2 linked regions of the Pedobacter sp. W3I1 genome follow. The protein of the gene in region 1 interacts with the protein of each later gene in a pairwise test. Links are inferred from orthologs where the notes say so. Each region holds a gene or a part of one and is shown on either strand. Other genes may lie near its edges. The genes, in order: ruvA and ruvC.

Region 1 (16,426 bases):
AGGTTGAAATACATGTCACCACCTGCCGAATTTGGTTTATAAATAAACGGGTCCATTACCCAAAACTCAATAAAGCCCACATTTAAAGCTTCAAAATCGTTGGTTTCAATTTTTCGCTGGAAACCTCCCCAGTTATTTCTGGGCTGCAATAACGTTCCATCTGGTCTAAAATCTGTAGGCCGAAAGTTATATGGCCCCCTAACAGTTGGATAGTAAGCCACATCGAAAGTGGTAATATTTAAGGCCTGCCCGGTCGCCGTTTCTTTAAACGGAAAAACTTCTTGTTCAATTATTTCCCTCACATAGTGATTAGAAAGTTCTGCCCGGTTGTTCCTGATATTGGCAGGAGTAGTAGATGCTGCTGAATTATAAAAAGTAGGATCAATGTTATAAAATGCAATTCTAGCCCGGTTGTAACCATAAGTTAAATCGTTAGACTTATCATGCTCGGCGAAAAGCTGAGGAGTGCCCGATAGCTGCCACGCAATAGCACTTTTTAAATCGATTACTGATCTCGACGCCTCAAAATCATCTAAATAACTTACCCCGTTTTTACTGCCTGCAAAATTTAAGGCCCTTGGGTGCCCGGGAATCAATTGTGCAAACTCTCCATAAAAGGTTACACTCGAAGGTGCCTTGGTAGAAAGGAAAGGAAGTTTATCAACCAATTTTGTTAAAAACCTGGATGGCGAACTGTAGTTAATGTCTGCTCCCCAAATGGTATTCGAAATGGGTTCTTCGCCAATGTTTACCTTTTGTGTTAAAGGTTTCTCGGTTAGGTTCATGATGGTACCACCAAGGTTTAGTTTATTATTTACGCGATAATCTAAACGGGTTCCAAAAAGTGATCGCTGTTGCAGACCAAAAAGTTCATTGTTTTCTGTCGTAATCCGAATCGGTTGACCAGATACCAAAAGTGCCTGGTTGATAATACTCACCCTGCCGCCCTGATAATCAACCGTAAAATCTACTCCCTCGGTTAACGGCATCGTTCCGGCAAAAACCTTTACCGATCCTTCAGGTACATTAATGGCATTTAAGCTGAATTCAGAGGAAATATCAGACTGGTAATTTACCTTAATGGTATACCTGTTCTGGTTTTGAAATAACTGCTTGGCGATGGTTTGTGTCGAATCATAAAGCGCTGTAAAAGTATATTTATTAATCAACGCCTGTTCGCTGGGTAAAAACTTCGCAGCTAAATCTTTACCAAAAGGTTCAATTACCGGAAAGATAATCCTGCCGTTTGCAGGGTCGATGGTAATGTAGCCCGAATTGGTATTGGTAACCAATGAGGTTTGTCCGTTGCTACCTACCCCAAACATACTCGCTTGATTAGCATTGCTCGCAGTAGAGTAAGAACCAAAAGCATTGTTTGCCGCTACAAAATCGAAAATCCCGTCGGGTTTCCGCTCATTCTGTTGGTTCAAACGGTCGAATTCGGTCAAGGCAATCCACTGTTTGTTTGCCGTATTCTGTCCTTCGGTCATTACCGGGTTATCCACACCGGTTTCGTTATCAATGCGGTAAATATCAAGTTTAAAATTTTGACTGCTGATCTGATACCCTCCAATAGAGTAAATATTTTTCATCATCAAATCCCATGTCGGAAGTTGGATCTTGGTCGTTTCGTTCTTTAATAATTTAGCATAAAGTACTTTTGGATTAGCCGCATCAAAAGAAACATCGGTAGAAAACTCACCCACCTGATATTCAACGCCGTTATAAGTGTAGCGGTAGGCAACAGCTAAAACCTCATCAGCATTTAAGGGGTTGTTTAGTGATAAATAACCCAGTTGAGGCTGAAAGGTAAACTCGCGTTCGGTTAATTTTCTGGCGTAGATGAGTTTGGCAAAGTTATCAGTATTGCTGCTATTGGCAGGAGTTGTCTGGAAGAAAGAGAGTACGGCGTTAGAATTTGTTTGCCTTATAGCGCCTCCCTGATAAGCATTTAATTGCGCTATCAAATTATTCGATTGTTGCGAAAAACCCGTTGCGGTAGTTCCGGCAGGCAAGCCTGAAGTCCCGCCAGTAAGCAAAGAAGTGTTAAAAGGAACATTTTCGCCTAAATCCATCAAACCCAATACATCTCTCGAATCGGTGGTATTACCTGCCTTATTGGTAATCCAAACCTCAATTTTAGTAATCTGTATGGGTGAGGTAATAATTGGTGCGTTAGCAAGATTTTTGTTATAGTTGTTCCTAAAATATTGCGATAAAAAATAGTGTTTGTTGGCTTCGTAGCTGTCGATATTTACCGTAGTCGTATTTTGTTGTGCCCCGTTGGTAATCCTAATTTCTCTCGATTCGGACTTTTGCTGGGTGTAAACACTGGTTACATTTAAGCGGCCAAATTTCAATTGTGTTTTAATACCGAAGAGTGCCTGTGTTCCGGTAATTAATGAAGTATTTAAAGGCAGGCTTACGTTACCCGCTTCAATTTTTTGGATAATATCATCAGGTCCGCCGGTATAATCGAGTTTAATCTGGTTTTCGAAATCAAACTGGGCTTCGGTATTGTAATTGCTTTTGATTTTTAGTTTGGTTCCAATATTACCAACCAGATCCATTTGTATCCTTTGGTTAAAATCGAAATTGGTCTGTACCCTTTGTCTTTCGTTAAAAAGCGGGTTTTCATTCTTGTTTACACGTCCTAAAAAGGTAAGTTCAGCCTCTCCGCGGGGCTGGATATCGATAGTTGTTCCGCCGAATAATTTTTCGAAAGCCTTACTGTTTACCTGAATCTGAGGGATTATACCAGTGCTTCTATAATCACTTACCTCTGCATTTGAAATGCTGCGCCAGTTGCCGCGTTTTATCTCACTGTTCACCAATCGCTGGTATTCATCGATGGTTAAATATTGGGTATTTAAAACAAATTTTTCACCAATCAATTCCTTCACCACATAACGTTTGTTCTTAGCATCGTATTCTACAACGCGCTTTAAATTGCTAGGTGCCGGATAAAACGGATTAACGGCCGGACTAAGTCCTAAGCGTTCTTTCTCGCGTAAACCAAAGTTATTTTTTGGGGCAATCGTATCCGTTTTGCTTGGAACAACTTGAGAGAAGGCGTTTTGAGAAGCAATTAAGAAAAGAGGGATGAGAAACAGAAATGTAGATATTCTCTTCAAAGGCGGTAGGGTCTATAAAGTTTTTAAAGCTTGTTTAATTAGTTGCTCTACCGAAAGTGTCCCCTCTGTCACTTTTAAAATCTGGTCTATAGTTTTTTCGGCGGTTTGTTTGGCGAATCCGAGCATTACTAATGCTGATAACGCTTCATCTTTAACAGTATTGTGTTGAGGCATAGAAATTAACGAGTCTGCCCCTTCTTTTTTTAGCTTATCCTGTAGTTCTAAAACCAGGCGTTGTGCTGTTTTAGCTCCTAAGCCCTTAATTCTTTGAATTAGTGGCAAATCTGCTTTAACAATTGCGGTCTGTATTTCAACGGGTGTGATAGATGATAAAATCATTCTACCCGTATTTGGTCCAATTCCCGATACCGATATCAGGTGTAAAAATAAACGGCGTTCGCCTTCTTCGGCGAAGCCGTATAATGTATGTGCATCTTCTTTTACATGCAGCCAGGTGTATAGTTTACACCTTTCTGCATCGCCTAAAGCGCTGTATGTGTTTAAAGAAATGTTTATATGATAGCCTATACCTCCGGCTTCAACCACAACATATGCCGGGTTTTTGAATGTCAATTTACCATCAATATAGGCGTACATGTAATTCTACTTTTTAGTTGTTTTTCCAAATATACCTTTTCGTTTCGATGTTGCAATTTCTTCTTTTGCTTGCACATCTACAACAGCAATGGTAACCATATTGACAATTTCGCGTACTGAACTGCCTAATTGAACAATATGAACAGGTTTATTCAGTCCAAGCAGGATCGGACCCACCGCTTCGGCGCCGCCTAACTCTTGTAACAATTTGTATGCAATGTTTCCTGACTCCAGATTTGGAAACACTAAAGTGTTAGCCGGAGCATCTGCCAGAGTACTAAATGGAAAATTATCTTTTAATAATTCGTTGTTAATGGCAAAGTTTCCTTGCATCTCTCCATCTACAATTACCTCTGGATGATTTTTATGCAGGAGTTTAACTGTTTCCCTTACTTTATTTGGTGTTACCCCATCGTTTGAACCAAAGTTTGAATACGATAATAAAGCGATACGGGGCTTGATGTTAAACTGTTTAACAGATTTATCAAGCAATAAAGTAATATCTACCAGCTCTTCTGCCGTTGGATCTACATTTACAGTGGTATCACCGAAGAAAACAGGACCTTTTTTGGTCATCATCATGTACATACCAGCAACACGTTTTACGCTTGGGTCAACTCCAATTACGTGCAAAGCAGGCTTAATGGTAGATCCGTAATTTTTGGTCAGACCCGAAATCATGGCATCTGCTTCGCCAAACTCAACCATCGATGCACCATAATAGTTACGGTCTCTCAATAATTTAGTGGCATCATTTAAAGAAACCCCTTTACGCTGACGTTTTTGATAAAGCGCCTCGGCGTATTGTTTGGTTTTATCAGGGTTTTGCATCTGATCAATAATCTCAACACCCTCTAACTCTAAACCGTGCTCATCAATAATCGCCTGTATTTTTTCTTTATTTCCTAAAAGGATTGGAATGGCGATATTCTCGTCTTTAACAATCTGTGCTGCCTTTAAAATTTTGTAATTATCGGCTTCGGCAAATACAACTCTTTTTGGATCCGTTTTAGCTTTGGTAGTAATGGCACGCATAATGGCATCATCCAAACCTAAACGTTTTCTCAGTTCTTCGCTGTAGGCATCCCAATCGGTAATAATTTTACGGGCGACACCACTTTCAATTGCTGCTTTCGCAACCGCGATAGAAACTTCTGTAATTAACCTAAAATCTACAGGTTTTGGAATAATATATTCTTTACCGAATTTAAGGTTACGGGCATTGTAAGCTAAATTTACAGCCTCCGGAACTGATTTTTTAGCTAATTCTGCGATGGCTTTAACGGCAGCGATTTTCATCGGCTCATTAATACTTGTTGCACGAACGTCAAGCGCACCACGGAAAATATAAGGGAAACCTAAAACGTTGTTCACCTGGTTCGGATAATCAGAACGGCCTGTGGCCATAATAATATCTTTACGGGTTTTAATCGCCAGTTCGTAGGCAATCTCCGGATTCGGGTTGGCCATTGCAAAAACGATAGGGTTTTTCGCCATCGAAATCAGCATTTCTGCTGTAACGCAATCTGCAGATGAAAGACCGATAAACACATCAGAATCTTTCATGGCTTCGGCTAAAGTGTTGATTTTTCTATCGGTAGCAAATTCAGCTTTAATCTCATCAAGTACCTCACGGTCTTTACGGATCACACCAGAGCGGTCGCACATGACGATGTTCTCTTTTTTAGCGCCTAAAGAAACATAAAGTTTGGTACAAGAAATTGCAGCGGCGCCAGCACCATTAACTACAATCTTAATCTTATCCATTTTTTTCTTGAAGATCTCGCAAGCGTTCAACAATGCTGCAGCCGAAATGATCGCTGTACCATGTTGATCATCATGCATTACCGGAATGTTCATTTCTTCCTTTAAGCGACGCTCAATTTCGAAACATTCTGGCGCTTTAATATCTTCTAAGTTAACCCCACCAAATGTTGGCTCTAAAGCCTTCACGATTTTTACAAAATCATCAACATTTTTGGTATCTAACTCTAAATCGAATACATCAATATCAGCAAAGATCTTGAAAAGTAAACCTTTTCCTTCCATTACTGGCTTTCCGGCTTCAGGGCCGATATCGCCTAAACCTAAAACGGCTGTACCGTTACTGATTACCGCTACAAGGTTGCCCTTTGCGGTATATTTATAAACATCTTCTTTATTTTCTGCGATCTTCAAACACGGCTCTGCAACGCCAGGGGAATACGCTAAAGTTAAATCTCTTTGCGATGTTGTAGGTTTTGTGGGTACTACTTGTATCTTTCCTGGACGGCCTTGCGAGTGGTAATCAAGCGCATCTTGCTTTCTAGTGGTCTTACTCATTACGTAACTTATTAGTGACGGGGGCAAAGGTACAATTCTTTTTATGAGGCATAAAATAAAAAGCCCTTCAAAAAAAGTTAAATAAGACGTGACATTAAGCTGCTTGTTTCACTTAGTGTATTAAACCAGGCGTTACGATACTATCTCAAATACCTGATCAATAAATAAACACTATTGTGTTGGTTAAAGTATTAGCTTTTGCTTATTTTCAGGATCATCCCTACTTGCAAACCTGCTTTTGATAAACGGTTGTCCCTTCTGATACTTTGAACGGTTGCACCGTCAAACTTCTCTGCAATTTCAGACAAGGTATCGCCCGTTTTAACTTTGTAACTTAAAAACGATGATGGTGCTTTTAGTGGTGTTCGGTTTTTGGCATAGATCTTTAATCTTTGTCCTGGCACCAGGGTTTTGCTTTTTAAACCGTTCCAAACCCTTAAATCTTGTACTTCTACCCCATATTTATCGGCCACAGTTGTTAAGCTTTGTCCTGAGGTAACTTTATGATAAACTACAGCAGATGTAGCTATACTTTTAGTTTTTTTCTTTCTTAAATCTCTTATATCATCAGTATTGGCGGCTACCACTTTCATGCTCACATCAACTTCCTGATTATTTAACACGTCGTAAATACCTGCGTAATCAATATCCCTCAACTTAGGCATCACTATGCGCTTGGGTTCATCATCAGTACCGTTCACGATCTTTTTCTTGTACGATGGGTTTAAAGCCATAATGGCTGCTTCATCAACATTTAACACTTTTGCAAGTGTAGATAGCGAAACATAACGGGTGGTTTGAACGATATCGGTTTTTAAGAACATGCTCGAGGCTTGTGCCGTAATCTGATGTTTACCAGAATAATTCATGACATAAACTGCAGCAATATATGCGGGCACATAATTTCTGGTTTCCTTTGGTAAAAATTGTCTGATTACCCAAAAATCCCTGGATCCAGCTTTGTCAATAGCCCGGTTAACATTTCCTTTTCCACAGTTATAGGCAGCAATAGCCAACAACCAATCGCCAAGCTCTTCAAAAGCATCCCTAAAATAGGCTGCCGCAGCGTAACTGGCCTGGATTGGATCTTTACGTTCATCCACAAAGTTATCCATCTTTAGGCCATAGGCCTTGCCAGTGCCGAACATAAACTGCCAGATACCGGTTGCGCCTACTCTTGAAATGGCATGCGGATTCATCTGTGATTCGACGATAGTTAAATATTTTATTTCCTGCGGGATGTTATAATCTTTTAAGGCTTTATCAAAAATCGGGAAGTAATAGCTCGATAAACCGATCATTTTCCCGAACATATCTTTACGCTTGGTATAAATATCGATATACTGCTGCACGTACTCGTTGTAAGGAAGGGGCACCGTTTTCGCGATTGAATCCAGCCTGAGTTTATAGATAAAGTTCTGACCCATGGTTAATGGGTTTTCTGAAACAACCGGTACAGCTACGGTATCGGTATTGATAAAGATGTTGTTGTGAATCTTCGGGAGACTATCCAGTTTGAGTGTTTGTTGCGCGGAAGAGGAAGAAACGTATCCTAAGCATGCACAAATTGAAGCAAAAAGTATTTTTTTAATCATGGGCTATTGGTTTAAATTTTCATCAACCGAGGTTTGTGTCCTCACAAACCTTATACAGATTCCTTTTTCTTTCCATAATAAGGAAAAGAGAAGAACCTGCGAACCTCCTAGACGATGCCTAGAAAACAGCTAATGAAATGCCATTGCCATACTTAAATATAATGCTTTTGCATTAAGATTGCTTCGTACCTCGCAATGACAATAAAACTATGATAAAAATGCCTGAGAAAAAGCCAGAAGCTTATCTTCCTCAAAATGTTTGGCTGTAAATTGTATACTTAACGGTAAACCTGCTGCATTATTGCCTATTGGCAAAGCAATAGCCGGATTTCCACTTAAAGAAGGTAACACGGTAAAAATATCGGCCATATACATCACAATAGCATCCTGAACATTATCGCCAATTTTAAAAGCGGCTGTTGGCGCCACGGGAGAAAGAATTAAATCATAATCCTGAAACAAAACATCCATTTTTTCCCTGATCAACCGACGAACTTGCTGTGCTTTTTGATAATAAGCATCGTAATATCCTGCACTTAAAACAAAAGTACCTAAAAGAATGCGCCGCTTTACTTCTTCGCCAAAACCTTCGGCGCGTGATAATTTATAAAGTTCATTTAGCGATTTCGCTTCCGTATTACGATGTCCGTAATGAACGCCATCATAACGCGAAAGATTTGAAGAGGCTTCGGCGGTTGTTAAGATATAATACGCCGGAACCAGGTAATCCAACAGATCAAAAGAAACATATTCAACAGTATGTCCATCAGCCTTGAGCTGCTCGATTGATTTTAAAATAGCCGACTTGATTTCGGGATCGAGGGCTTCGCTCTCAATCGTTTCTTTTAATACCGCTATTTTTTGTTTTTTATGTTCATTCAAATGAGCAGGGTAATCGGGCACTGCAACAGGAGAAACGGTAGAATCGTAATCATCGGTACCAGCTAAAACCTGTAAAAGCAAGGCAGCATCTTCTATTGAAGATGTAATGGGGCCAACCTGATCGAAAGAGGAAGCATAGGCAATAACCCCATACCTTGAAATACGTCCATAAGTAGGTTTAAGCCCAATCTGGCCGCAAAATGCAGCTGGCTGTCTTACCGAGCCACCGGTATCGGTACCCAGGGCAGATAAACACATATCGGCCTGAACGGCAACAGCTGAACCTCCAGAAGATCCGCCAGGAACAAGGTCGGGATTTGCCGCATTTTTAGCAGCCCCATAGTATGAAGTTTCATTAGAGCCGCCCATAGCAAACTCATCACAGTTTAAACGGCCGATAATAACGGCATCTTCCTGTAACAAACGTTGCACAACTGTAGAAGAATAGGGAGATACAAAGCCTTCGAGCATTTTTGATGATGCAGTAACGACATGGCCTTCATAACAGATATTATCTTTAATACCAATTACCATCCCTGCAAGCTTACCTTGCTTACCTTCTTCTATTTTTTGCTGTATCGCTTTTGCCTGAACTTCGGCCGATAAAAAAAACACCTCATTAAATGCATTGAGGTGTTCATTATTTTCAATTTGCTTAAAATAATAAGCTAATAAATCGGGTAAAGTTAATTGCTTTTGCGAAATGAGTGTTTGAATCTCTTTAAGAGAGCTGTATTTCTTCAAAACTAAAAATTATTGCAATTAAACGGTTTTATCACGGTTAGACGGATCTACCTGTTCTCCATCAACGCCATCTTTACCATCTTTAAATTCTTTAACACCTTTACCTAAACCTCTCATTAGTTCAGGAATTTTTTTACCACCAAATAATAACAATACCACTACCGCAATAATGATAATTTCTGGTGTCCCAAGCATCGCTGCTATTGTTGTATTTAACATAACTTTTTGTTTAAACTTTTTCTTTGTCAGTTATAATTTTTTCGTCAGTAGGCTTGGCCAGATCAATATTTGGTGCACTTGCCTCTATTTTTTCATCAACCGGTGATTCTTCCGTTGGATGATGGCGCTGACTATGGTTTACCGCTGTTTCTTCTGCTTCTTCTTTATCTAAATCCATGGCATTGATATTCCGATGGATTTCACGCTTAACACCATCAGAGGCATCTTTAAATTCTCTGATCCCCTTCCCTAGTCCTCTGGCAAGCTCAGGTAATTTTTTACCTCCGAACAACAATAGAACTACTACTAAAATGAGCACGATCTCTGATCCACCCATATTTAAAAACTCTAATAACGTGCCTTGATACATCACTAATATAATTTATACAAATATAGACATTTTAACTTGTCTTAAGTTTATTTACTAATCCAGGCTTCAGGGTTTAAAGCGGCCTGTCCCCTTCTGATCTGAAACTTCAGCACAGCATCATCGCCGGTGTTGGCCACAACCCCAATGGTTTGTTTGGTATCAACAGAGTTACCTACGCTTACACTAACCGATTTTAGGTTCTGATAAACGGTAAAGTATTCACCATGATTGATCAAAACCACCGTTCTACCCATCATTACCTGAACAGCAGCAACCTTACCTGCAAATACTGCTCTAACCGCCGCCCCGTCTGTTGTAGTAATATCTACACCATCGTTGGTGTAACTTGCCTGATCTATCTTATGTAAACCAAACCTTTCGGTTATTGTTCCTGTTGCTACCGGCCAAGGTAACCTGCCTCTGTTATTTTCAAAACCGGCCGATAATCTGGCGGCCTCTGGTGTTGCAGTAAGCAATTCTCCAGTCGATTTTGCTCTGGCAGTTGGTGTAGCAGGTGCCGTTGGTACAGGTTTGTTTTCGGCCTTGGCTTTGGCTGCAGCAATCCTTGCTTCTTCAGCTGCTTTCCTTCTTGCCTCTTCGGCTGCCCTTCTTCTTGCTTCTTCAATTGCCCGCTGTATTGCAGCACTAATGGCCCTGTCTATCTGTGCCTGTTGTTTTTTACGGCTGGTAATATCTTGTTTAAACTGTTTTTCGTCCCTGCTCAGTTTTTTTAATACTACAGATTGCTCACTCTTATCCTTACCTAAACGTTCACGCTCTCTTTCCTGTTCTTTCAATAAATCACTTTTTTCTCTAAGTGTTTTATCCAGCACTTTAATTTTGCCATTCAGGTCTTGCTGTGTATTCTCAATGTATCCGGCCTGTTTTTTACGGTATTGACTAAACTGCTGTAAATACTTTATTCTTTTATATGCCTGGTTAAAATCTTTCGCCGCAAAAATGAACATCATTTTATCGTACGAATTTCTGTTGCGCTGGGCAAAGCGGATCATCCCAGCGTACTCTTTTTTAAGATCGCCTAACTGACCTTGTAATGTATGTACGGTATTTGTGTTCTGAGAGATTTGGTTATCCAGATTTTTTATTTCAGAGTTGATTGTACCAATTTTATCCTGGCGCAACCTAATCTGGGCATTTATGGTATTAATCTGCTGTATAGTAAGCTTTTTACCACTGGCAGTTTTATTCAAATTCTTTTGAAGCTGTTCGATTTCGCGTTGTATAGCTTCTTTTTTCCTTCTGAGCTGGCTTTCAGTTTGTGCAACCGCCGAAAGGGTTAACACGCTTAAAAAAAGGATAAACAGGAGTTTTTGTAGCTTCATTAAGCCAAAAGTATAAAAATTTTGTAGTAAAAAATATTAAAATCGAGATACTAAAGTCATAATTGCTTATTACAGAACTGTCTTCACTCAATCTTCATATACAACAAAGATTGCCAAGCCGCTGTACCAACTGGTACATACTCCTGGCAAATCATTTATAGAATATAATAAGGAAGTCTCTAAACTTACTTTACAACTGTAAATCTCTTTGGTACATTAAACGGAAAATCAACAGGAACATTGCCATCAATTTTCACAAACTGAAGATCAATATTTATTTTCTTTGCTTTAGACAGCGTTTTGATCTGCAATGCGCTAGGAAACAAAGATTCGTTTAATTTTTGATAGTCAGTATACGTAACTTTTAAAGCCTGACCGTTTTTAGCATCATTTAAATTGGTTTCGGATACTTTGAAAAGTGTGTTAAAAAGTAGTTTGTAATCTAACTCCGATTTATTTCCCGAAACTACCCACACACCGTTTTCCTGTTTAACATCAGATGCTGCTGTTAAAAACTCGCCCATGGCATTGCCTGTTAAAACGGCTTGCAGTGTATTAAAATTAACCTGTTTATTGGTGAAATTGTAAATATAACTAAATGGTTTTTTCAGGTATTCGTTTTTCATTCGGTTCATGATCTTGATGCTATCAGGCGTAATCAAAGCCCTTGCCACCTCTGCCATTCCACCTAAGGCTGTAATGCTTACCCAAATGGTCTCCTTGTCTTTCATTTTGAAATTCATGGTTACATCATTTGCATCGCCGGCAATATCCAAAGTTGCTTTTGCTTTTAAAGAAAGGGTATTAAATTTAAGTTGTTTGCTATTTAATAAGGTTAAGGCTTCTGCTTTCGAATTATCTGTTTTCGTTTCTGTTTTCGTAGGAGGAGCCACTACAATTTCTTTTTTAGGTTTACATGCTGAAACAAAAATTACAGCTCCTACCAGGAATACGCTATTTAAAATACTTCTTTTCATTTATCTTTTTAATTAATACTTCTGATCCGTTTCCGGCCTCTTTTGCTTTTTGCCATTGGACTAATGCAGCATCCTTTTCACCTTTCATAAAAAGTATATCGCCATATCGCTCCAGGTAAACACCATTTTTACTGCTATTGTTTTGCAAAGCCTTTTCGATCCACGTTATGGCCAGATCGTATTTTTGCTGTTTAAACAGAATAAAGGCATAGGTATCTACAATTGAGGAATTATTAGGCATTGCATTGGCCGCTGTTTCTGCATATTTCGCCGCCTTTGTTAAATCATCATTTCTTAACGCCAAATAGTAAGCATAATTATTCATGATGAGATAATTATCGGGCTCTATTGCAATGGCTTTTTCGAAAGCTGTTTTAGCCAGGGCAAAATTATTCTGATTAATGTAAATATCACCCTGTAGTGCATAAATCTGTGCCTGCAGGCTTTTATTCTCCACATCTAACTGCAGTGAAGTTTTCAAATGGTTTTGGGCTGGTTCATATTTGCCTGTTTTAAACAGGGCATATGCCATATAATAGTATAAACTGGCCTGATTGGGATAAATACTTAAAGCCTCATCGCCTACTTTTATGGCTTCCTCATAGTGCCCAAGTAGTGTTTGGATATTAATGACCTGTTCCCAAACCACATAAACCTGTTCGTTCAGTTTTAAAGCAGCTTGATATTGAACCAATGCCTCTTTTAAGTTGTTTTGCTGATAAAGTACATCGCCATAAAGGGCTAATGCTTTTGCTTCAGCCGGATTTTTTTCTGCAACCAGTTTACTGAGTTCAGTTACATTTTTGGCAACAATAGGCTGGTTAAGTTTGGGAAAAAGTGCGGCAATAATCTTCACCTTTTCAGTAAGAGGCATTTCATTGCTTTCGAAAGCCAATTTTAAGGAAGAAAATGCTGCTTCGTCATTTTTCTGCTTGCGGTAAATATCGGCCAAAGCCAGGTTTATCTCAAAATTATTCGGTTCCAGTTGCTGTGCTTTGGTTAACACCTTTAATGCTTCTGGATCATTTCCTTTTTGTAAAAGTAAACCTGCAGCATATAAATAGTTCTTTACATCGGCCTGATTACCTTCCAACAATTTAACTATATCGCTTTCCGTAGCACTTCCATTTACCTGAAAGCGTTTTCTCGCATTCACCAGGTCTCTCGATTCGCCAAATTTAACCTGAATTTCATCATAGGTCTTTTTTGCAGCATCCAGCTCATTAGCCAAAAACTGTGCATTGGCCTTATCAAAATAATAGGCATCGTTTTCGGGATCAAGACCGATCAACTGGTTGAATACTTCGATCAGCTCGGGCATTTTATTGGTACGTTTATATACCTCGCCAAGTAAGCGCCAGTACCATAAATTACCGGCGTTTAATTTAATGGCCTGCTTTATATTCTGTTCAGCTTCCGGAAGTTTATCTAAACGCAGGTTTGCATTGGCTAGCTCGAAATAGGCCGCATGGTTATTGGGGTCCAAGCCAACAATTTTATTGAAATTGGTAGAAGCAACAACATAATTTTCAGACATTTTCTCCCTTAGGCCTGCAAAAAACAGTTGCTTTACCATATTGCTGTCGCGATTGGTACTTGGCATAACCGTTCCCTGCCCAAAAGCCTGGAAGCTCACTAAAATAGCCCCGACAAGAAAATGTACTTTGTATTTCATATCATTTTATCCATCCAAAAATTAACTCCAAACTGAAAACTGCTAACTCCAAACTTATTTCCCAGTATGCCCGTAACCACCTTCTCCGCGTGCAGTTTCCCCTAATTGTTCGACGGTTTGCCAGCTTACGGTTTCGTGTTTGGCAACAACCATTTGTGCAATTCTATCGCCATTAACGATCTTAAAATTTGTATCTGATAAATTTACCAATAATACTTTTATTTCACCACGGTAATCCGCATCAATTGTACCAGGCGCATTTACAATGCTAATACCATGCTTATAGGCTAATCCGCTTCTGGGTCTGATCTGTGCTTCGTAACCAACCGGCAATTCGATAAACAAGCCTGTTGGTACCAATGAGCGTTGCAAGGGTTTCAATACCATTTCTTCTGTTATTGATGCCCTCAGATCCATACCAGCCGCATGTGCAGTTTCATATTGTGGAAGCGGATGCCCGGATGTATTGATAATTTTTATTTCCATTTTTTATAGTTGGGTGCTTTACGTTAATGGCTTATAGTTCATGGTTTGATGGCCATTGCCAATAGCTATTGACCATTAGCTATCAACTTAATACAAAATCTCTAACTAACCTCTTTTCAATATTTTCATTAAATCATTCTTTTCGAAATAAGCAATGCCTGCAACAAAAGCAATTAACATGGCATTACCAATATAAATGTTTCTATTGAATACAAAAAACGAAGAGAATACCAGTATGATGGAAATGATTAAGTAAGCTAAAATCTTTTTTAGATTGTAGGGAATCGGGTAATATTTCTGCCCTAGAATGTAAGAAATAATCATCATTGTTCCATAAGTTGCCATCGAAACCCAGGCCGAGCCCATATAACTAAACTTCGGAATTAATATAACATTGAACACAATGGTAATAAAGGCCCCAGCTAAAGAAATGTATAATCCAAATCTGGTTTGATCAGACAACCTGTACCAGATAGATAGATTCATATAAATACCTAAGCACACATATCCCACCAGTAAATAAGGAACTGCAGGCAAACCTACCCAATACTCGGCCAGGTGTTTTGCATCCCGGCTGATAAAGTATTTCAGGATTTCGATATTTGCAGTGAGGGCAACAAAAAGAATGGAAAGTGCAATTACAAAATACTCCAGAATTTTCGCATAAGTAACCTTTGCGTTTTCATTTTTGGCATAACTGAAGAAAAACGGCTCAGCACCTAACCTGAAAGCCATATTAAAAATACTCAGAAATATAGCCAGTTTACATACAGCCCCATAAATACCAACTTCTGCTTCGGTTGTATATCGATCCAAAAGTATTTTGTCCAGGTTCTCATTAACGATAAATGATAAATTTGCGATCAGAACAGGCCAGCTGTAGGAAAGCATTTTTTTAAAAAGATCGCGGTCAAATTTAAACTGGACCTTTAAAAATTCAGGTACCAAAAGCAAAAATGTTAGGGCGCTTGCTACCAGATTGGCAATAAATACATATCCTACCCATTTATCACGGAACCAATTTTGAAAGAAAGCTGCACCCGGTAAGTCGTGTTTAATGATCAATGGAATACCATAAATAAAAAACAGACTTAAAAGCACATAACTTAAGATATTTATAAATTTAATAATACTATATCTAAAAGGTTTTCCATCAGCCCTAATCCTTGCAAAGGGGATTACACAAATGGCATCTGAAAACAAGAGCCAGAGAAAATACTGAACGTATCTTCTTTGATCCTGGTAGTGCGACATGTTATTATTTAACAACCATTTGGTTATCGGTTCAGTAAAAACAAGACCTGTAATTAAAAAGAGTGTAGATATAAAAGCAACGATCAGGAAAGAATTGTTATAAACCTGTTGTTTTTTGTCTTCGTGTTTATTAAGATATCTAAAAAAAGTTGTCTCCATCCCAAAAGCCAGTATAGCGTTTGTCATAGATGCATAAGCATACATTTTGGTAAAAACGCCTAATGCACTTGCACCGTAACTTCGGGTAAATATTGGTGTTAATATGAAATTGAGTAACCGAGAGGCAATGGTACTGATACCATAAACCATGGTTTGCCCAAGAAACTTTTTATATACAGACATTTATGATTGAGATTTGAGTACTGCGTATTGAGATAAGCCCCTTAGCGGAACAATATAGCAATCCAACAATTCAGCAATTTATTTTCTTAAGATTTCAAAATTACGATAGTTTTTTACTTCACCATTGCTTACCGTCACATTTTCTACCCGTGAGCGGTCGGGCCCTTCATGGCACCAGTTTACAAATTCTTCCAGAAAAACGTCTTCGCCTTCTGCTTCGATGTAAACTGATCCGTCTTTTTCGTTCCTCACAAAACCGTTCACCATCATTTGGTTGGCGATAATTTTTGTAGTTTCTCTAAAGCCAACGCCTTGCACTTTACCTGTTATCATTATATTGAGGTGTTTCACCCCTAAATCCCCTTGAGGGGACTTTACATTTTTTTCGATCATGCCAAAATTTATTATTGCAAAGTTAGTAAACCAATTGTGTATCGCTATGTTTATAAGTCCAATTCGCTTTGCAAACTATTTAATCTTTGCAGT
Region 2 (16,365 bases), 210 kb from region 1 along the record:
ATTTAAATACTCCTTGTTGGTTGATTAGTGTAAATGCAATTCCAGAAGTAGAATTGCTTCTATAAAACTCAGTTGAATATTTATATAAACCAGGAGAAAATATATTTGTTTTGTTTTTTGGATAATTTAGATGTCCGCCATTATTTTCATTTGTAAATTCTGTTTCATTTTTGTTGTATATTTTTACAAATGAAATTGCAATGTTAGTATAGGGAGCTCTAATGCTATATTCTCTTACAAATAGTAGAGAATCTTTGTCTCCTTCTAATTGATAATTGAAGTTTACTCCAGAGGTAATTTTAAGATTTGATTGTGTCGTATAAGTCCAGTTCTTTTCAATACCAATAGCATTATAGGTTTTTCCATCAATAGAGTACGATGCTGAATCTTTAAGTAATTCTAATGCGTTTTTTGGTTCAATAATCGGGTTATCTTTCTTGCAGGCCGCAAAGAAAAATAGGGCAATAGCTACCCCTAGTAAGTGTTTAAATTTCATAGTAATTGATTTTATTTGTGTGTACCCAAAACTAATAAATTTCTATAACTAAAAAATTAATAGATTAAATTATTCGAGATTTTTTGTTGTGTATTTATCTGATATGATTTAAATGATGTTTAGATGAATGCTGCATTACAGGAGTTTAATATCTTTGAGCCTTAATTCCAAATCATGAAAAAATACCTGTTCATCATTATATCATTTTTGCTACCACTTGTAGCTGCAGCTCAAAATCCAGCGAGAGATTATACCAATGCTGTGCTTTGGCAGCAAACTTCGGGCGAGTATAGGGCCTTATGTTTTCAGGCCTATAACTTTGCCCGTTTATCATTAAAAGAAGCATTATGGGCCGATACCAGCAAAAAGCCAAATTGTGTGATTGTTGATATTGACGAAACCGTGTTAGATAATTCTGCTTTTCAAGGCTATGAAATTAAAAAAGGTTTAAGCTACAATCCTGCAGATTGGACAGAATGGACAAATCTGGCTCAGGCCGATACCGTTCCGGGTGCTTTGGCTTTTTTAAAGTTTGCAGCATCAAAGCATATCGAAATTTTTTATGTGAGTAACCGCGATGAAAAGGATTATGCAGCAACGCTGAAAAACCTGCAGCACTTTGGATTTCCTTTTGCTGATGATGCGCATTTAGTGGTTTCGAAAGGAACCTCCAATAAAGAGCCCCGCCGCCAAAAAATTAATGAAACGCATAATATTCTCCTGTTATGTGGCGATAATTTAAGCGATTTCAGTAATGTTTTTTATCGCGAAAATAAAAATACCTTTGAACAGGTAAACGCAAATCAGAACCTATTTGGAGCAAAGTATATCGTATTACCAAACCCAATGTACGGCGATTGGGAAAAGCCTTTGTATCAGGGAGAAAAACTCAGTGATAAAGATAAAGCAAAACAAAGATTTGAACGATTAAAAAGTTACTAAGTTTTATAATTATTCAGCAATAAGTATTACTTTTGCAGCATCATAAAAATAAACATTATGGAGAACAACGAATTAAAGCACAATACAGAAAGTATGAAAACGGCTAACCAGCCAGGAATTTATAAATTAATGATTTTTGGTGTACTGGTTTGCATGGTGGGTACTTACGCACGTTTCGCTTACGATTCGTGGCAAGTATCTTTAGCATCCTGGATTGTTTTGTTCATCGGTGCAATTATTGCCATTAAAGGGGTATTCAAAATATTAGACGCATAAGTCAATTGCGATCAAGATATAAAAGCCGGTCATATTCATTCATGATCGGCTTTTTTGTTTTTAAACAAACCTATCAGGTTTCAAAAACCTGATAGGTTTAAGTAGAATTAGCGAGTCTTTTTTTTGAAAGCAGTTTCCTGTGGGCATCGGTTCCGAAGCCCTGCCATCCGCTTTACCTCTCTACGTTTGTTGCCCGCTCCTGGCAGGTTTAAGTTACTTAGGCAGACCTTTCTATCCTAAACCCGACAGCCGCGGCAGCTCCCGACTTTTCGTCGTGACTAAAGCAAATGGCGGGGCTGTTGTAACCCAACCGCTTCTGTATTTGCTTTCCAAAAAAAAATAAAATGTTGTTTGGATATTAATAGCTGTTTTGCTGAAAATGTAGCTTTCTTTTTTGAAAAGCAGGTTCCTGTGGGCATCGGTTCCGAAAGCCCTGCCATTCGCTTTACCTCTCTACGTTCGGTGCCCGCTCCTGTCAGGTTTAAGTTACTTAGGCAGACCTTTCTATTCTAAACCCGACAGCCTAATCGCTTTTGTATTTGCTTTCCAAAAAAATAAAAATATTGTTTGGATATTAATAGCTGTTTTGCTGAAAATGTAGCTTTCTTTTTTGAAAAGCAGATTCCTGTGGGCATCGGTTCCGAAAGTCCTGCCATCCGCTTTACCTCTCTACGTTCGGTGCCCGCTCCTGTCAGGTTTAAGTTACTTAGGCAGACCTTTCTATCCTAAACCCGACAGCCGCGGCAGCTCCCGACTTTTCGTCGGGACTAAAGCAAATGGCGGGGCTGTTATAACCCAACCGCTTCTGGATTTGCTTTCCAAAAAAATAAAATGTTGTTTCAGATCTAATGGGCTATTGCTGAAAATTGCAACTATTTTTAAAAAATAAACCTGCAATGTGTTTAAGCGAAATCCCTACAAACTCCCCTTTCGCTGCCCCAAACTCAACATTGGGTTACCTAAATACGATTATGGTATTAAGATAAAACACAGCGTTAAAAGCTAACCAAAACGCTACACTTCTTATGGCCATTTGAAGCAAATATTTAAAATGATTATTTATTTAGAACCACACAATCATGAAAAGGAATATTATTGCTATAGCCATAGTTTTAACAATTTTTGGCTGCCAGAAATCAAATGAAAAGTATGCAAGTGCCGATGCTGTCAGCACACAGGAGCTGAACAAAGAATCTGCAGATACTACAGCAGCCGAAAAAATCATTAAAACTGCAGACATGCGTTTTCGGGTTAAAGATGTTCAAAACACCAAAGAACAGCTTAGCAAAACCATTAAAGCCGAGGGCGGAACAGTGGCTGAGTTTTCTATTGAAAGCTCTATCCAGGAAACGGATAAGGTTAAACAATCTACCGATTCATTAAAAGAAATTACCTCCTATCGTACACAGGGTTATTTGGTAGCCAGGGTTCCGTCAGAGAAACTAGACGAATTTACCAATACCATCGCAAAAATGGCTGTCTTTGTAGATCACCAATCGATGAAAATGGACGATCAAAGTATCGCTTATTTAGCCAATAAACTAAAAGCTCAGAATCGAGTTGATGCGATTGAAAAGATCAATAAAGTAGCCTCGAAAAAAAGCGCCAATGTTGAATCTTCTCTTTACATCAAAGACGATTATGTGGATAAGAAAATCGAGAATATGCAAATCGATAGTCGTGTAAAATTCAGTACCATTACCCTTAATTTTTACCAGGATAATACCGTTAAAACGATGATTGTTGCCAATGACAATTTGTACGACTACCGCCCGGCATTTATAAACAGGCTTTGGTTAGGTATTGTAAATGGCTGGACGATCTTTAAAGAAATCATTATTGCTATTTCCAATTTGTGGATGTTAATATTGGTTGGTGTTGCAATCTTCTTCACTATAAAATATTTTGTTCGTAAGAATAAATTAGCAATGGAAGAGGCTACAAAAAATATGATTGATCGTGCTCGGCAATAAGAATTATTCTATCGGTTGTCAGTCTGAGCGTAGTCGAAGACGTTTTTATAATTGAAAATAAAGATAGTTGTCCGTCGACTACACTACCATTGACAGGCTCCTATAAAAGAGGCGTCATCTCGACTGGAGTGCAACGGAATGGAGAGATCTTTGAACCCAGTTATTGAAATGAAATTTAAAAGATTTCTCCACTACGGTCGAAATGACGACACTTAGAGGCGATTTACCACCTTAAATTCTTCTGTCATTATATTGATTTTATACAATAAATACCCCCCCAGGATTGACATCCTTTTTTTATCTACTAACTAATATTATGGTGGTTCACCAACGCCCTCCATGGTCCGTGTCCGCACGGACCACTTTAAAATATAAATTTAATAAATAAATAGACCCTGAAATAAATTCAGGGTGACGGGAACTTGGAAATGAGAACTACTTCTTTGCCTTAACCGCCAAACCTTTAACCTTAGTTTTATTATCGCTTACAAAAGACTCCCAACCCGAATAGGTTTTAGATTTACCACCTGTGGCAATTTTTTGGAACGAATGACAAACGGCTACAGCCAAGCCATCGGTAGCGTCTAAAAACTCAGGTGTTTCCTTAAAATTTAATAAGCGTTGCAGCATAGCCGCCACTTGCTCTTTCGTGGCATTACCGCTGCCTGTAATCGATTGTTTGATCTTACGTGGAGAATATTCGGTAACCGAGATATTTCTGGAGAGCGCGGCTGCGATGGCAATGCCCTGTGCGCGACCCAGTTTCAACAATACTTGAATATTTTTACCATAAAACGGTGCTTCGATGGCCAGAACATCAGGCTTATACTGATCGATCAAAATCACTGTTTTTTCGAAAATCCGCTGAAGCTTAAGAAAAGGATCGTCTAAATGGGTCATTTTCACTACCCCTAAACTGATCAGTTCTGTATTATTTCCCTTCTCTAAAATTACGCCATAACCCATCACCGCCGTTCCTGGATCAATGCCCATAATAACCCGTTCCTTTTTTTCGTTCAACATTACAGCAATATTAAGCATATTTGCAAACTAAAAAGATAATCTTGACAGGCAAGAACAAAAAAATATTATCATTCATCATCAAAGCTGCAATTGTAATATTTGCTTTTTGGTTTATTTACCATAAGCTTGTTGCGAATAAAAATCTTCACGATTTCAGTACATTATTACAGGATATTCCTCAAACAGAAATTATTACCATCATCGGTATTGTGGTGTTATTAATGTTTGTGAATTGGTTTTTGGAGGCCGGAAAATGGAAATACTTAATGAGCCACATTGAGTCCATTGGTTTTTATCGTGCTATCGAATCGGTATTTTGCGGATTAACACTGGCTATTTTTACGCCTAACAGGCTAGGAGAGTATGGAGGAAGGGTATTTTTCCTATCACCCAAAAGAAGAATTGTTGGTATTGTGGCCATGAGTGTAGGTAGTATCGGCCAATTGGTATTAACGAATGTTTTTGGTGCTATTGCAGCTTGTTTTTTTGTTTACCGTTTTATCCCGATCGATCATGTGCTGTTTATCGCAGTGGTATTTCTGGCGGTATTTTTCTGCCTGTTTTTCCTGATCTTTTATTTTAACATCCGGTGGTTAAATGGGATTTTACTCTCTATTAAATTCACCAGGAAATACAAGAAGTTTTACAGCATTTTAGGTCGCTACCGAAAAAGAGAACTGTTTAAAATCATCACTTATTGTTTTGCCCGTTATTTGGTGTTTAGCTCGCAATATTTTATTTTGTTTATCTGGTTAATACCGGGTTTGCATTATGCCGATATTATAATGATGACCTGTTTGCTCTTTTTGGTTCAATCGGCATTGCCATCTTTAGATCTTTTTGATGTTGGCATCAGAAGTGTTACCGCTGTTGAACTATTTAAACATGTAACCGATCAACATGTGGCTGTTATTGCATGTACTGCAAGTATTTGGCTCATAAATATTATAATTCCTGCTATCTTAGGCACTTATTTCGTTTTTAAACTCAATTTTTTTGGAAATCTTAAATCTAATTAGTCTTATATCTGCTGCTTTAACCTTAATTTATGGTTTTTTGGTGCTTAATTTTATGAGAGGGTGGCATAACCTGATCTATTTTACGCCACAAAAATCAGATCCCCAAACCAAGGTTTCTATAATTGTTGCTGCAAGGGATGAGGAAGAAAATATCACCAAAACGATTGATGATCTGATTGCCCAGCAATATCCTAAAGCTTTAACAGAGATTATTATTATTGATGATCACTCTACCGACCGTACCGGCGAAATTGTATTGAGTTATGCGGATCGGAATGTGAAACTGATTAAGCTAAATGAAGACAGGGCCTTAAATTCATACAAAAAGAAAGCCATCCAAACAGCAATAGGTAGCTGCTCTGGTGATCTGATTATTACTACAGATGCGGATTGCAGGATGGGCCCCGATTGGCTGGCTACCATTGTAAACCTATACGAGCAGAAAAACTATAAAATGATCTCTTCTCCCGTAGCTTATTTTCAGGAGAAAAGTTTCTTTGAAAGATTGCAATCCTTAGAGTTTCTATATCTTATTGGCTTGGGTGCTTCTACCATTGGAAACAAACAGCCATCAACCTGTAATGGCGCAAATCTGGCCTACGAAAAAACAACTTTTTATGAAGTTGGTGGCTTCCAGGGGATAGATGATCTGGCATCGGGCGATGATGAGCTACTGTTGCATAAAATTGCAGCCAAATATCCGGATCAGATTGGTTTCCTCAAAAATAGAGAAGCCATTGTATACACGCACGCAAAAGAAACCTTGGGCGCATTTATACAGCAACGCAAACGCTGGGCCTCAAAGAGTACCCGTTATAAAAATAAGGCCATTATTGTGTTGGGGGTACTCATTTGGATCTTTAACCTTTCTATTCTCGCAAATTTTATCACAGGACTTTTTATTCCGGGGTTTTTAGCGATCACATTTTATCAATTATTGGTTAAAATGGTTTTAGAAACCTTATTTTTATGGGATGTAACCGGCTTTGCAAAAAGGCGCAGTTTGCTCATTTTAATACCGGTTTTAAATGTGCTGCATGTACTTTATATGGTATACATCGGTATTGCCGGAAACAGTGGTAAATACAATTGGAAAGGCAGAATGGTTAGATAATGGATAATAGCCCATCAAAAAAAGTATGGTTAAAATTTAAACGGAATAAATTCGCCTTCGGCGGATTGGTTTTTATTTTACTTTTAATGGTGATGGGTATTTTAGGTTATTTAATTATGCCTGATGATTCTCAAAATGCGAATGTTCAGATTCTTCAGTTAAACAAAAAGAAACCCGGGAGTACATTTACTTTTTTAATTATCAGCAGGAACCCTAAGGTAAAAAAGCTTAACTTTTTCGGGCGGATGCTCGACGGGCAGACACCAACTTTTAAAAGTATCCCGATTACCTCGTACAAAATCAAAGATCAGTTAGTTTTTGTACAGGAATATATTGGTGAGGACGAAAAAGCCAAAGAAACGAGGTATGAACTGAAGGATTTGTGCCCCTCTTGCGTATTGCCCTCAAAAAAAGGTACTCCACAAGGGCTTTTCGAAAAAAATAATATCTACAAAAAGACTTATATTTTAGGGACTGATATTTACGGGCGTGATTTATTAAGCCGGTTAATTTTAGGCATCCGTGTTTCACTATCGGTAGGTTTAATGGCTGTTCTGATCTCCCTCTTTATTGGCGTGAGTTTAGGAGCCATTGCTGGCTATTTTGGTGGGCGTGTAGACGCCACAATCAGCTGGTTTATGAATGTTGTTTGGTCACTCCCTTCGTTACTGCTAGTTATTGCCATATCATTTGCTTTAGGCAAGGGTTTTTGGCAGATCTTTATTGCAGTAGGCTTATCCACCTGGGTAGACGTTGCCAGATTAGTGCGTGGACAGGTAATGGCTTTAAAAGAGGTCGAATTTGTGGAGGCAGCAAGAGCTTTAGGGTTTAGTACAAGCAGAACCATCATCAAACATATATTACCGAACATTGCAGGCCCGATTTTAGTGGTAGCCTCATCTAATTTTGCCTCAGCTATATTATTAGAAACTGGCTTAAGCTTTTTAGGTTTTGGTGCTCAGCCACCGATGCCCAGTTGGGGTAGTATGATTAAAGAACATTATGGTTATATCATTATGGACGCAGCTTACCTGGCTATTTTGCCCGGTTTAGCCATTATGTTTACTGTTTATGCCTTTAATGTGCTGGCCATAGGCTTACGCGATGCCTTTGATGTAAAAGGGCAGAATGTGACCGTTTAAATCCTATTATAATAAAAAAGCAGCACCAATTACGATACTGCTTTACCCTTAAAAACAAAAAATTATGCTGTAGCAGTCAGTGTATTTCCTGAAACAGTAAGCGGATAAACTTTTAACGCACTGGTGGTGCCACCATCATTTGGTTGTGCTAAAATGCTGCCCGAAGTGGTATACCTCGAACTATGTAAGCCACATTGAATGTAATTGCTGGCCTGGATAAAACTTAATGCACCACCCTGGTGTGGGCAAACAGCTTGTGTAGCCACAAATGAGGTGCTGGTATTCCCCGCTGCAGTACGGATCAACAATATGCTGTTTACAGTGATAGATGCGCCAACGCTTAGTAATTGCGTAGCCAGATCTACACTTGCAGTCGTACCAGAAGGAACACCACCACCATTTGGCTTGCTTGGTTCTGGTGAATCACTTTTTTTACCGCAAGCAGAAAAACAAGCTCCGGTGCAAACCATGGCAACACCCAGTCCCAATGATTTGATAAATTCATTACGTTCCATAATTGTTTAGTTTTTATTTTTGGTTGAATTTGATCTATTTTGCTTTCTTCTTATCAAAGGAGAACCTTCTGGCAATACTAAAACCCCAGCGGTATTGTCCCTTAAGCCAGGAAGTATTAGTATCGGTAATAAATTGCGATTCCTGAATGGCCGTGGCGTTGGTAAAGTTGAGATGGAAAATGTGTCCACCAGTTTCAAACTCCAGTCCCGCACCAAGTGTCTTGTAATATTGTGTTCCCAATGTGCTTTCGAGGTAGGCTTTTTTATCTTTATCTCTGAATGGAATAGTATAATCGGCAACAAAAGCCATCCGTTTAGTGATCTTAATACGCCCACCAACCGACAGTGCAAGCATATCGTTCTGATCTCCAAAAACAGTAAAGTTGCGGTGTATGTATGATGGCATTACCAGCATGGAGAAGTTCGAATTAAATTTACGGGCAATTACAGCTTGCACCACATAGGTCAAACGGTCCTGAAATTCGCTGTAAGCATTCACCGTTGTTGGATCGGTTGAAGCTTTTACGGCTGCAATGGTTGTACTGCCAAACAATGTTACTGCTACGGGTATTTTTTCATCATCGGTTTGTTCCAGCAACCGATATTTTAAGTTCCCTTCGTATAATTGCGTGACTACTCCAGCGCCCTTTGCCCTGGCTATACCTACAGAAAGTTTGTCGCTGATTCCATATTCAAAGCCAATACGGATATCGGTTGATTGATCCAGGCCAAAAAAGTTCTTAATCCCGCCACCAGATCCGGCAATATCTCCAAACCGGTGATCTACCCTGAAATCCATCTCATTTTTGTAAATGGTTTCATTGGTTTGTATGTTAATGAGTTTAGTGGCCTTAAAAGTAGCCCGCACATTTTTCTTTTCGATGGGCATTTTCAGCGCATTTTCAAGTGAATCTTGGGCAAAAGCCAAAGTTGGTAAGCCAATAATAAATAGGTATATAAGAGATTTCAGATGATATTTCATAAAATTTTATTTTTTAGGTTGATAAGTAGCCGTCATTTTTACCTGTATGGTTTCGGCAATTTGTTTGAAAACAATTGTTGGAACTTTAATATTATGATCGACAAGTTTTACATTAAAGTTTGAAGTAGCCTTTACCTCATCAGCTGTAATCACCAGCGAACCTTTGACCTGATATTCTTTGGTAACCCCATGGATTTGCAGGTTCCCTTTTATGGTGATTGGATAAGTGCCTGGTTTCGAAAAATCAATTTGTTCTATAATTTTTCCTTTAAAGTCTGAGGTTGGGTATTTATCGCTTTCAATATAGTTTTCGTTAAAATGTTCCTGCATCAACTTCTTCTTAAATTGAAAAGAGGTATTGTTGATTTTGAAAATGATGTCGTTGGTTTTGATATTGACGGCCGAAGCCCCTGTTTTACTCAAAGCATCGATATCTTCAACAGGTGTTGAAGAGAAAAATGAAGAAGTTACATTTTTACTTACCCATATCTGCGCTTTTATACCTGTGCATAATAACAAGGCTATTAAGGTGAAAAGTAGTTTTTGCATCGGTGTATTTATTTAAATTTTTTAATGGAATCCTCTTGATTTGGCGTTAATCCTTATTTATTCTGGCATACCTTTATCCACCCAAGCTTGTAATAATTCTCTTTCGCTTGCGGTTAAAGACCCGCCTTTAGGCATAGTTTTAGTAACCAAAACTGAATTAGCTACACGTGCATCATTTTTTATAGAAGCCAAGCCATTTAATGCCCATACCACTTTAATGCCCCCATTAGGACCATGGCAGCTGTTACATTTGGTTTGAAACAGTGCTCCGGCAAAATTTGTGTAGGTTACATTGGCAGTGCTTACCGGGGTAGGACCAGCAGGCTTTAATTCTTCTGCTTGTTTTTTAGAGCAGGCAAAAAGCATGGCAGTAATTGCGGCTAATAAAAAGATTGAATTTTGTTTTTTCATAGATATTTAATTAAGATTAAAATTGGTGATAGATTCATTTCTAGATCCTCATATTCGATTGCTGTGCAGGGCAATTGAAATTTTTGCGGCGATGGCCGAATTGTTTTTTGCTTTTACCGATATGCATAACATGATTAGAAATGCAGCAAATAGAATTGCGATAACTTGTTTTTTTGCTGTCATGCCTCTGTAGTTTAAAGTTTATGTTCTGTTTAGTTAAAAATCTTCACTGTTTTTTGAGTCCAGCCCGGGTTTTAATCGGATTCCTGTTGAAATCTTAATGGTTACGTAGCTTTCTTAGCATTGGTTGCCTGCAATAAAAAAAAACACAAAAAAAAGCCGTCCCGATTTTACATCGGAACGGCTTTCGAGATAAATTATAGCTAAAACCTAGTTAAAATCTTCGGCTTTTAATGGCGGATTGACTTTAATGTCTTTAATTACAACTGAAAATTCCTGAGAACCTTGTGGGGTTACCACCGATTGAGTTAAAGTAAACGGAAATAATACATCGCCAACTTTTTTGTAGTTTGAATATTCCGTAGATTGATTAATTTCAACTCCACCTTTGGTAGTGGTGCTTTCGTCTTTTAAAAGTAAGCCTGATTTGGTGTCGTAATATTCAGTTTTCTTTTTGCCTGAAGGAGAAGTGATATTTAATTTAAATGCATCAGCAGTACCAACTTTTGCCGTTCCTGCTGATTCAATTTTAGTCCCATCAGTTGCATAGTACAGTTGACCGCCATAACCTTTATCATCTTTCTTTTCAGCCAGGTCATCGCCAGTTAATTCAGCTTTTTGCCCCATCTGCATCGCATAACCTGTTTTACCATTGTAAACCTGTTTCATTGCAGTTTGGCCCCCCATAGAAATTTCCATGCTGCTTAAGTTAGGTGCCATGTTTTTAATGGTAACCGTTAATTTTTGACCTTGCATTTCCATCTCTCCATTTTGCTGTAAAGAAGTAAGTTTTTTAATTGCTTCTGCACCACCGATTGCTTTGATGTAGTTGCTGATAATTTGTGCTGGTACGGGAGGAGGGGGAGAGAGTGTTACTTCATTTTCTTGAACCGGATTTGCATAGTTGTCGAAAACCCGTGGTTTAAAACCTGCTTTGAATAAACCAACAGCAAATGCATCAGTTTTACCCACAATAACTACTCGTGTATTATCATGATTATAATACTTTTTGGTTACCCTTAAAATATCATCGGTAGTTACGGCATTAATCTTTTGTAAATAAGTGCGGTAAAAATCCTTTGGTAAATTATTAATTAAGATATTACTAGCGAAGCCTGCAGTACGTGCCGGATTTTCTAAGCCCAGTGCAAACGATCCGTTAAAAAGATTTTTCGCATTCTGTAATTCATCAGCAGTAACCTTTATCGTGCGGATAGTGTTAATTTCTTTTAAGAACTCGACCACTGCACTATCAACTTTCTCGTTTCTAACAGCAGCATTAGCCGAAAATTTAGATTGGAAACGACCAGAACCTGTGCTTGAGTATGCACCATAAGTAAAGCCATGTTTCTCTCGAAGGTTGTCAAATAATCTAGATTCAGAGCCTCCACCTAAGATTTGGTTCGCCAATAAAATCGGGAAATAATCAGGGCTGCTCATCGGTAAGTCGATTAAGTTAACAACCGTAATTTCAGATTGAACTGCATTACTTACATTGATAATGTCTACTTCTGTTTTGGCAGGATTAGTAACTTTAGTAAGTACTGGTAAAGTTAATGCAGTTCCTTTCCAATCGCCAAAGGCTTTCTCTGCCAAAGCTTTTGCCGCTTCCGGTTTAATATCGCCTACAAAAGTTAAGTAACCTCTTGATGGGGTAATGTATTTCTTATAAGCTGCTTTTACATCGTCTAAAGTGATGCCTGTTATAGAAGCCTCCGTTTCAAACTCTCCATAAGGATGGTTTTTGCCATAAGCCAATGCATTTACTACACGCGCTGAAATGGCTTTTGCACTTTTCTCGTTGGATTTTAATCCGGTGATGGTTTGCGATTTTAGTTTTTCGAAAGATTCTGCCGGGAAAGCAGGTTTACGGATACTCTCGGCCATTAAAGCAAATGCCTGAGGAAAATAACGGGTTAAAGCAGAAGCACTACCACCATATGAACCAGCACTTACATCGGCACCTAACTGATCTACGGCCTCGTCAAATTGTGCCTTTGTCTTCGTTGTGGTTCCTTCGTTCAGCATATTGCCCATCAACCCAACAACGCCTGCTTTTGCACCTTCGGTAATAGGACCTGCATCGATACTGTAACTTGCTGATACTTTAGGTAGTTTATGGTTTTCTACCACCAAAACAGTTATGCCATTTGCTAATTTATAAATAACAGGATCGCCAACAGTAATAATCGGTGCAGGGCCTGGTTTTGGTTTATGGCTTCGATCTATTGTTTGTGCTGAAATACCTTGAGCCAATAAGGAAACTGCAGCTATAATGAATAATTTCTTCATGTTTTTAATAATTAAAATGAAAAAGCGATCAGCTTATTTCTTAGGTAAGTAATACAATACAACTCTTTGGTTTTTGTTCAGGTATTTTTTAGCAACATCTCTGATCTCCTCGCGGGTAATGGATCTGATTACTTCTAATTCCTTGTTAATGTCGTTTGTATCCTTATCATGGAAAGTATAACCATCAGCTAAGTTTTCGGCAACACCAAGCATTTTGCTATTTGCACTTACATAATTGTTTTCAAACTTGTTCTGTAGCTTTTTATAATCGCTTTCACTAATTAAATCTGTTTGAAGGCGTAAAACTTCTTCATCAATATCTTTTAATAAATCGTTAAGCGGAGTATTCTTATTGGGTAGTGCAAGTGTAATATATGCACCGTAATCTTCAAGCGAATAGTTAAAAGCAGCAACCTGTAGAGCTGTTTTCTTTTGATCAACCATTTTAGTGCTTAATCTCGAACTTCCTCCTTCTGATAAAATAGAGCTAACCATACCTAATACCTTGCTCTCTCTGCTCTTCATGCCTGGTACACGGTAAGCGGCAAAAATAGCTGGGATCTGAATATTGGCATCGTAGGCTGTATCAATGATTTCTTTGGTAATTTCGGGTAATTTGAATTCCTGACGAACAATTGGTGCACCTTTAGGCACTTCAGCGAAGTAAGATTTTACCAAAGCTTTTGTTTTGTCTACATCTAAATCGCCGGCAATGGTTAGAACTGCATTGTTGGGTACGTAATACTTTTTAAAGAAAGCGATAAACTCACTCAATTTTGCAGCATCTAAATGCTCCATGGAGCCGATAGGTTGCCAGCGGTAAGGGTGACCATCAAACAAATGAGAGAAAATTTTCTCTGTAAATTTTCCATATGGTGAGTTGTCTATGCGTAAACGTTTTTCTTCCTTTACCACTTCATTCTGTGTTTTTACACCGCTTTCATTAATTACCGGGTGTAACATTCTTTCGCTTTCCAGCCATAAACCCAGTTCCAATTGGTTTGATGGAAAAACTTCATAGTAAAAAGTACGGTCTTGAGAAGTATTGGCATTGTTCTGTCCGCCATTACTACTCACTAATTTCATAAATTCACCTTTTTTGATATTATCCGAACCTTCGAATAATAAGTGTTCAAAAAAGTGAGCAAAGCCTGTACGCTGGGTTTCTTCGTCTTTAGAGCCAACATGGTACATTACCGAAACGGCAACAACGGGAGCGGTTTTGTCTTCGTGTAGAATGACGTGGAGACCATTGTCCAGGTCGAATTCCGTAAACTGTACTTTTTGGGCAGAAGCACTTAAGCACAGACCAGAAATAGCCAAAGCAAAGAGAATTCTTTTTTTCATGAGCATATAATTTGTTTTTAATGAATAGAAATCAAAGGTAAAAGCAAGTAACGATTTCTTAAATAAGTTAATTTGGTTTCACTTGAGTGAAATAGATATTAAGGACGGTCTAAAATATGGATTAAAACAAAAAAAGCGAGCACTAAACCCGCTTTTTTTTGAAATATATTTTACCTCCAGGCCTTGTATTGGTTAATTAAGCCATTGGTAGAACTATCATGGCTTGAAACTTTTTCGCTGCCTGCCAGCTCCGGAAGAATCTTTTTGGCTAATTGTTTACCAAGTTCTACTCCCCACTGATCGAAACTAAAGATGTTCCAGATAATGCCCTGAACAAATATTTTATGTTCGTAAATGGCTACTAAGCTGCCTAAAGTATATGGTGTTACTTTTTTCAATAATATTGAGTTTGTTGGGCGATTGCCTTCAAATACTTTAAAAGGAGCAATTTTTTCGATTTCTGAATCTGATTTACCATCCTTCCTTAACTCAGCTGTTACTTCTTCTTCGGTTTTACCGTTCATCAAAGCTTCTGTTTGCGCAAAAAAGTTCGACAATAGGATAGGATGGTGATCACCTAATGGATTTAAACTCTGTGCAGGCGCAATAAAATCAGCAGGAATAATTCTGGTGCCCTGGTGGATTAACTGATAAAAGGCATGCTGGCCGTTTGTTCCAGGCTCACCCCAGATAATCGGTCCGGTTTCATAATCAACCTCATTGCCGTTTCTATCAACATGTTTACCATTACTTTCCATATCTCCCTGTTGGAAATAAGCAGCAAAACGGTGCATATATTGGTCGTAAGGTAAAATAACCTGTGTTTCTGCATTGTAGAAATTGATATACCAAACGCCTAACAAACCTAAAATTACAGGCAGGTTACTTTCAAACTCGGCAGTTTTAAAGTGGTTATCAGCTGCATGGGCGCCAGCTAACAATTGTTTAAAATTATCGAAGCCTATACTTAATGAAATGGATAAGCCGATAGCGCTCCATAAGGAGTAACGACCGCCAACCCAATCCCAAAACTCAAACATGTTTTCGGTATCGATACCAAAAGCAGAAACGTCTTTAGCATTGGTAGATAATGCTGCAAAGTGTTTGGCAATATCACTTTCTTTACCACCTTTTTCTAAAAACCATGTACGGGCAGAGTGTGCATTCGTCATGGTTTCTTGTGTAGTAAAAGTTTTCGATGCAACTAAGAATAATGTTGTCTCAGCATTCAAATCTGCTAATGTTTCGGCGATGTGTGTGCCATCAATATTCGAAACAAAGTGAATATTTAAGTGGTTTTTATAATGCTTTAAAGCTTCGGTAACCATTACAGGACCGAGGTCTGACCCACCGATACCAATATTTACCACATCAGTTATGGCTTTGCCGGTATAACCTTTCCATTCGCCGCTGATGATGCTGTTGCTAAATTTCTCCATTTTAGCCAGTACGGCATTTACTTCAGGCATCACATCTTTACCATCAACTAAAATTGGGGCATTGCTTAAATTACGTAAGGCAATATGAAGCACCGAACGGTCTTCCGTTTCATTTATCTTATCGCCATTGTACATCGATTTTATAGCTTCATCCAATTTACACTCACGAGCCAATTGAATCAATAGTGCAAATGTTTCATCGCTGATACGGTTCTTGCTATAATCTAGCAGAATATCCTCAAAAAAAACAGAAAACTTATTGAAACGATCTGCATCATCAGCAAAAAGATCTTTAATGCTTTTTTGATTGATATCTATGAAATGATCGGCTAAATACTTATAGGCCTCAGTTTCTGTGAAATTTACTTTAGGTAACATAATCTTTGTTTTTTTGTAAAAGTAATAAAGCAAAAATTTAAAATGGTCTTTTTAATGTGCTAAATCAATAAGAATTTTTAATGTCGATTAAACACATTAACTTTAATACAGCGTCCCTGTTGGTTCATCAATTATTTTAACCTTTAATTCTACGTTATGTTAGAAAATTTAAATGATATGGTGCGTGAAAACGTACAGGAAAGTGTTGTAAACAATACAGCTATTCCGAATGAACACAATGAAGCCGTAATCCAAGCTGCATCTGGTTCTATTTTCGATACGCTGAA

The links.
Region 2: the proteins of ruvA (region 1) and ruvC interact in binary tests that used the Escherichia coli proteins (3 or more experiments, as listed by UniProt). The link is inferred for Pedobacter sp. W3I1 from one-to-one orthologs.

Annotation. Positions count from the first base shown.
Region 1 is NZ_JAUSXN010000001.1:778,770-795,195, reverse strand. What follows is about bases 1,940-4,858. They hold ruvA (Holliday junction branch migration protein RuvA), read right to left. Parts: upstream 3,732-4,858; coding sequence 3,147-3,731; downstream 1,940-3,146. Other genes in these bases: QF042_RS03455 (NADP-dependent malic enzyme), read right to left, coding at 3,738-4,858; sprA (cell surface protein SprA), read right to left, coding at 1,940-3,134. Also shown: more of sprA, read right to left, coding at 1-1,939; more of QF042_RS03455, read right to left, coding at 4,859-6,053; QF042_RS03450 (lytic transglycosylase domain-containing protein), read right to left, coding at 6,245-7,648; Asp-tRNA(Asn)/Glu-tRNA(Gln) amidotransferase subunit GatA, read right to left, coding at 7,856-9,274; QF042_RS03440 (twin-arginine translocase TatA/TatE family subunit), read right to left, coding at 9,293-9,493; QF042_RS03435 (twin-arginine translocase TatA/TatE family subunit), read right to left, coding at 9,504-9,863; QF042_RS03430 (murein hydrolase activator EnvC), read right to left, coding at 9,911-11,206; QF042_RS03425 (DUF4292 domain-containing protein), read right to left, coding at 11,392-12,183; QF042_RS03420 (tetratricopeptide repeat protein), read right to left, coding at 12,161-13,858; dut (dUTP diphosphatase), read right to left, coding at 13,913-14,344; QF042_RS03410 (oligosaccharide flippase family protein), read right to left, coding at 14,450-15,940; QF042_RS03405 (acylphosphatase), read right to left, coding at 16,019-16,333; QF042_RS03400 (nitronate monooxygenase family protein), read right to left, coding at 16,384-16,426. UniProt on the Escherichia coli protein: The RuvA-RuvB-RuvC complex processes Holliday junction (HJ) DNA during genetic recombination and DNA repair.
Region 2 is NZ_JAUSXN010000001.1:999,436-1,015,800, forward strand. What follows is about bases 2,917-5,774. They hold ruvC (crossover junction endodeoxyribonuclease RuvC), read right to left. Parts: upstream 4,711-5,774; coding sequence 4,123-4,710; downstream 2,917-4,122. Other genes in these bases: QF042_RS04420 (DUF4349 domain-containing protein), read left to right, coding at 2,917-3,687; QF042_RS04430 (lysylphosphatidylglycerol synthase domain-containing protein), read left to right, coding at 4,752-5,729. Outside these bases: QF042_RS04405 (hypothetical protein), read right to left, coding at 1-496; QF042_RS04410 (5'-nucleotidase, lipoprotein e(P4) family), read left to right, coding at 671-1,438; QF042_RS04415 (hypothetical protein), read left to right, coding at 1,496-1,714; more of QF042_RS04420, read left to right, coding at 2,794-2,916; QF042_RS04435 (glycosyltransferase), read left to right, coding at 5,782-6,843; QF042_RS04440 (ABC transporter permease), read left to right, coding at 6,843-7,985; QF042_RS04445 (ubiquinol-cytochrome c reductase iron-sulfur subunit), read right to left, coding at 8,048-8,500; QF042_RS04450 (DUF5777 family beta-barrel protein), read right to left, coding at 8,535-9,482; QF042_RS04455 (YceI family protein), read right to left, coding at 9,489-10,031; QF042_RS04460 (hypothetical protein), read right to left, coding at 10,089-10,442; QF042_RS04465 (insulinase family protein), read right to left, coding at 10,833-12,914; QF042_RS04470 (pitrilysin family protein), read right to left, coding at 12,948-14,261; pgi (glucose-6-phosphate isomerase), read right to left, coding at 14,432-16,078; QF042_RS04480 (hypothetical protein), read left to right, coding at 16,235-16,365.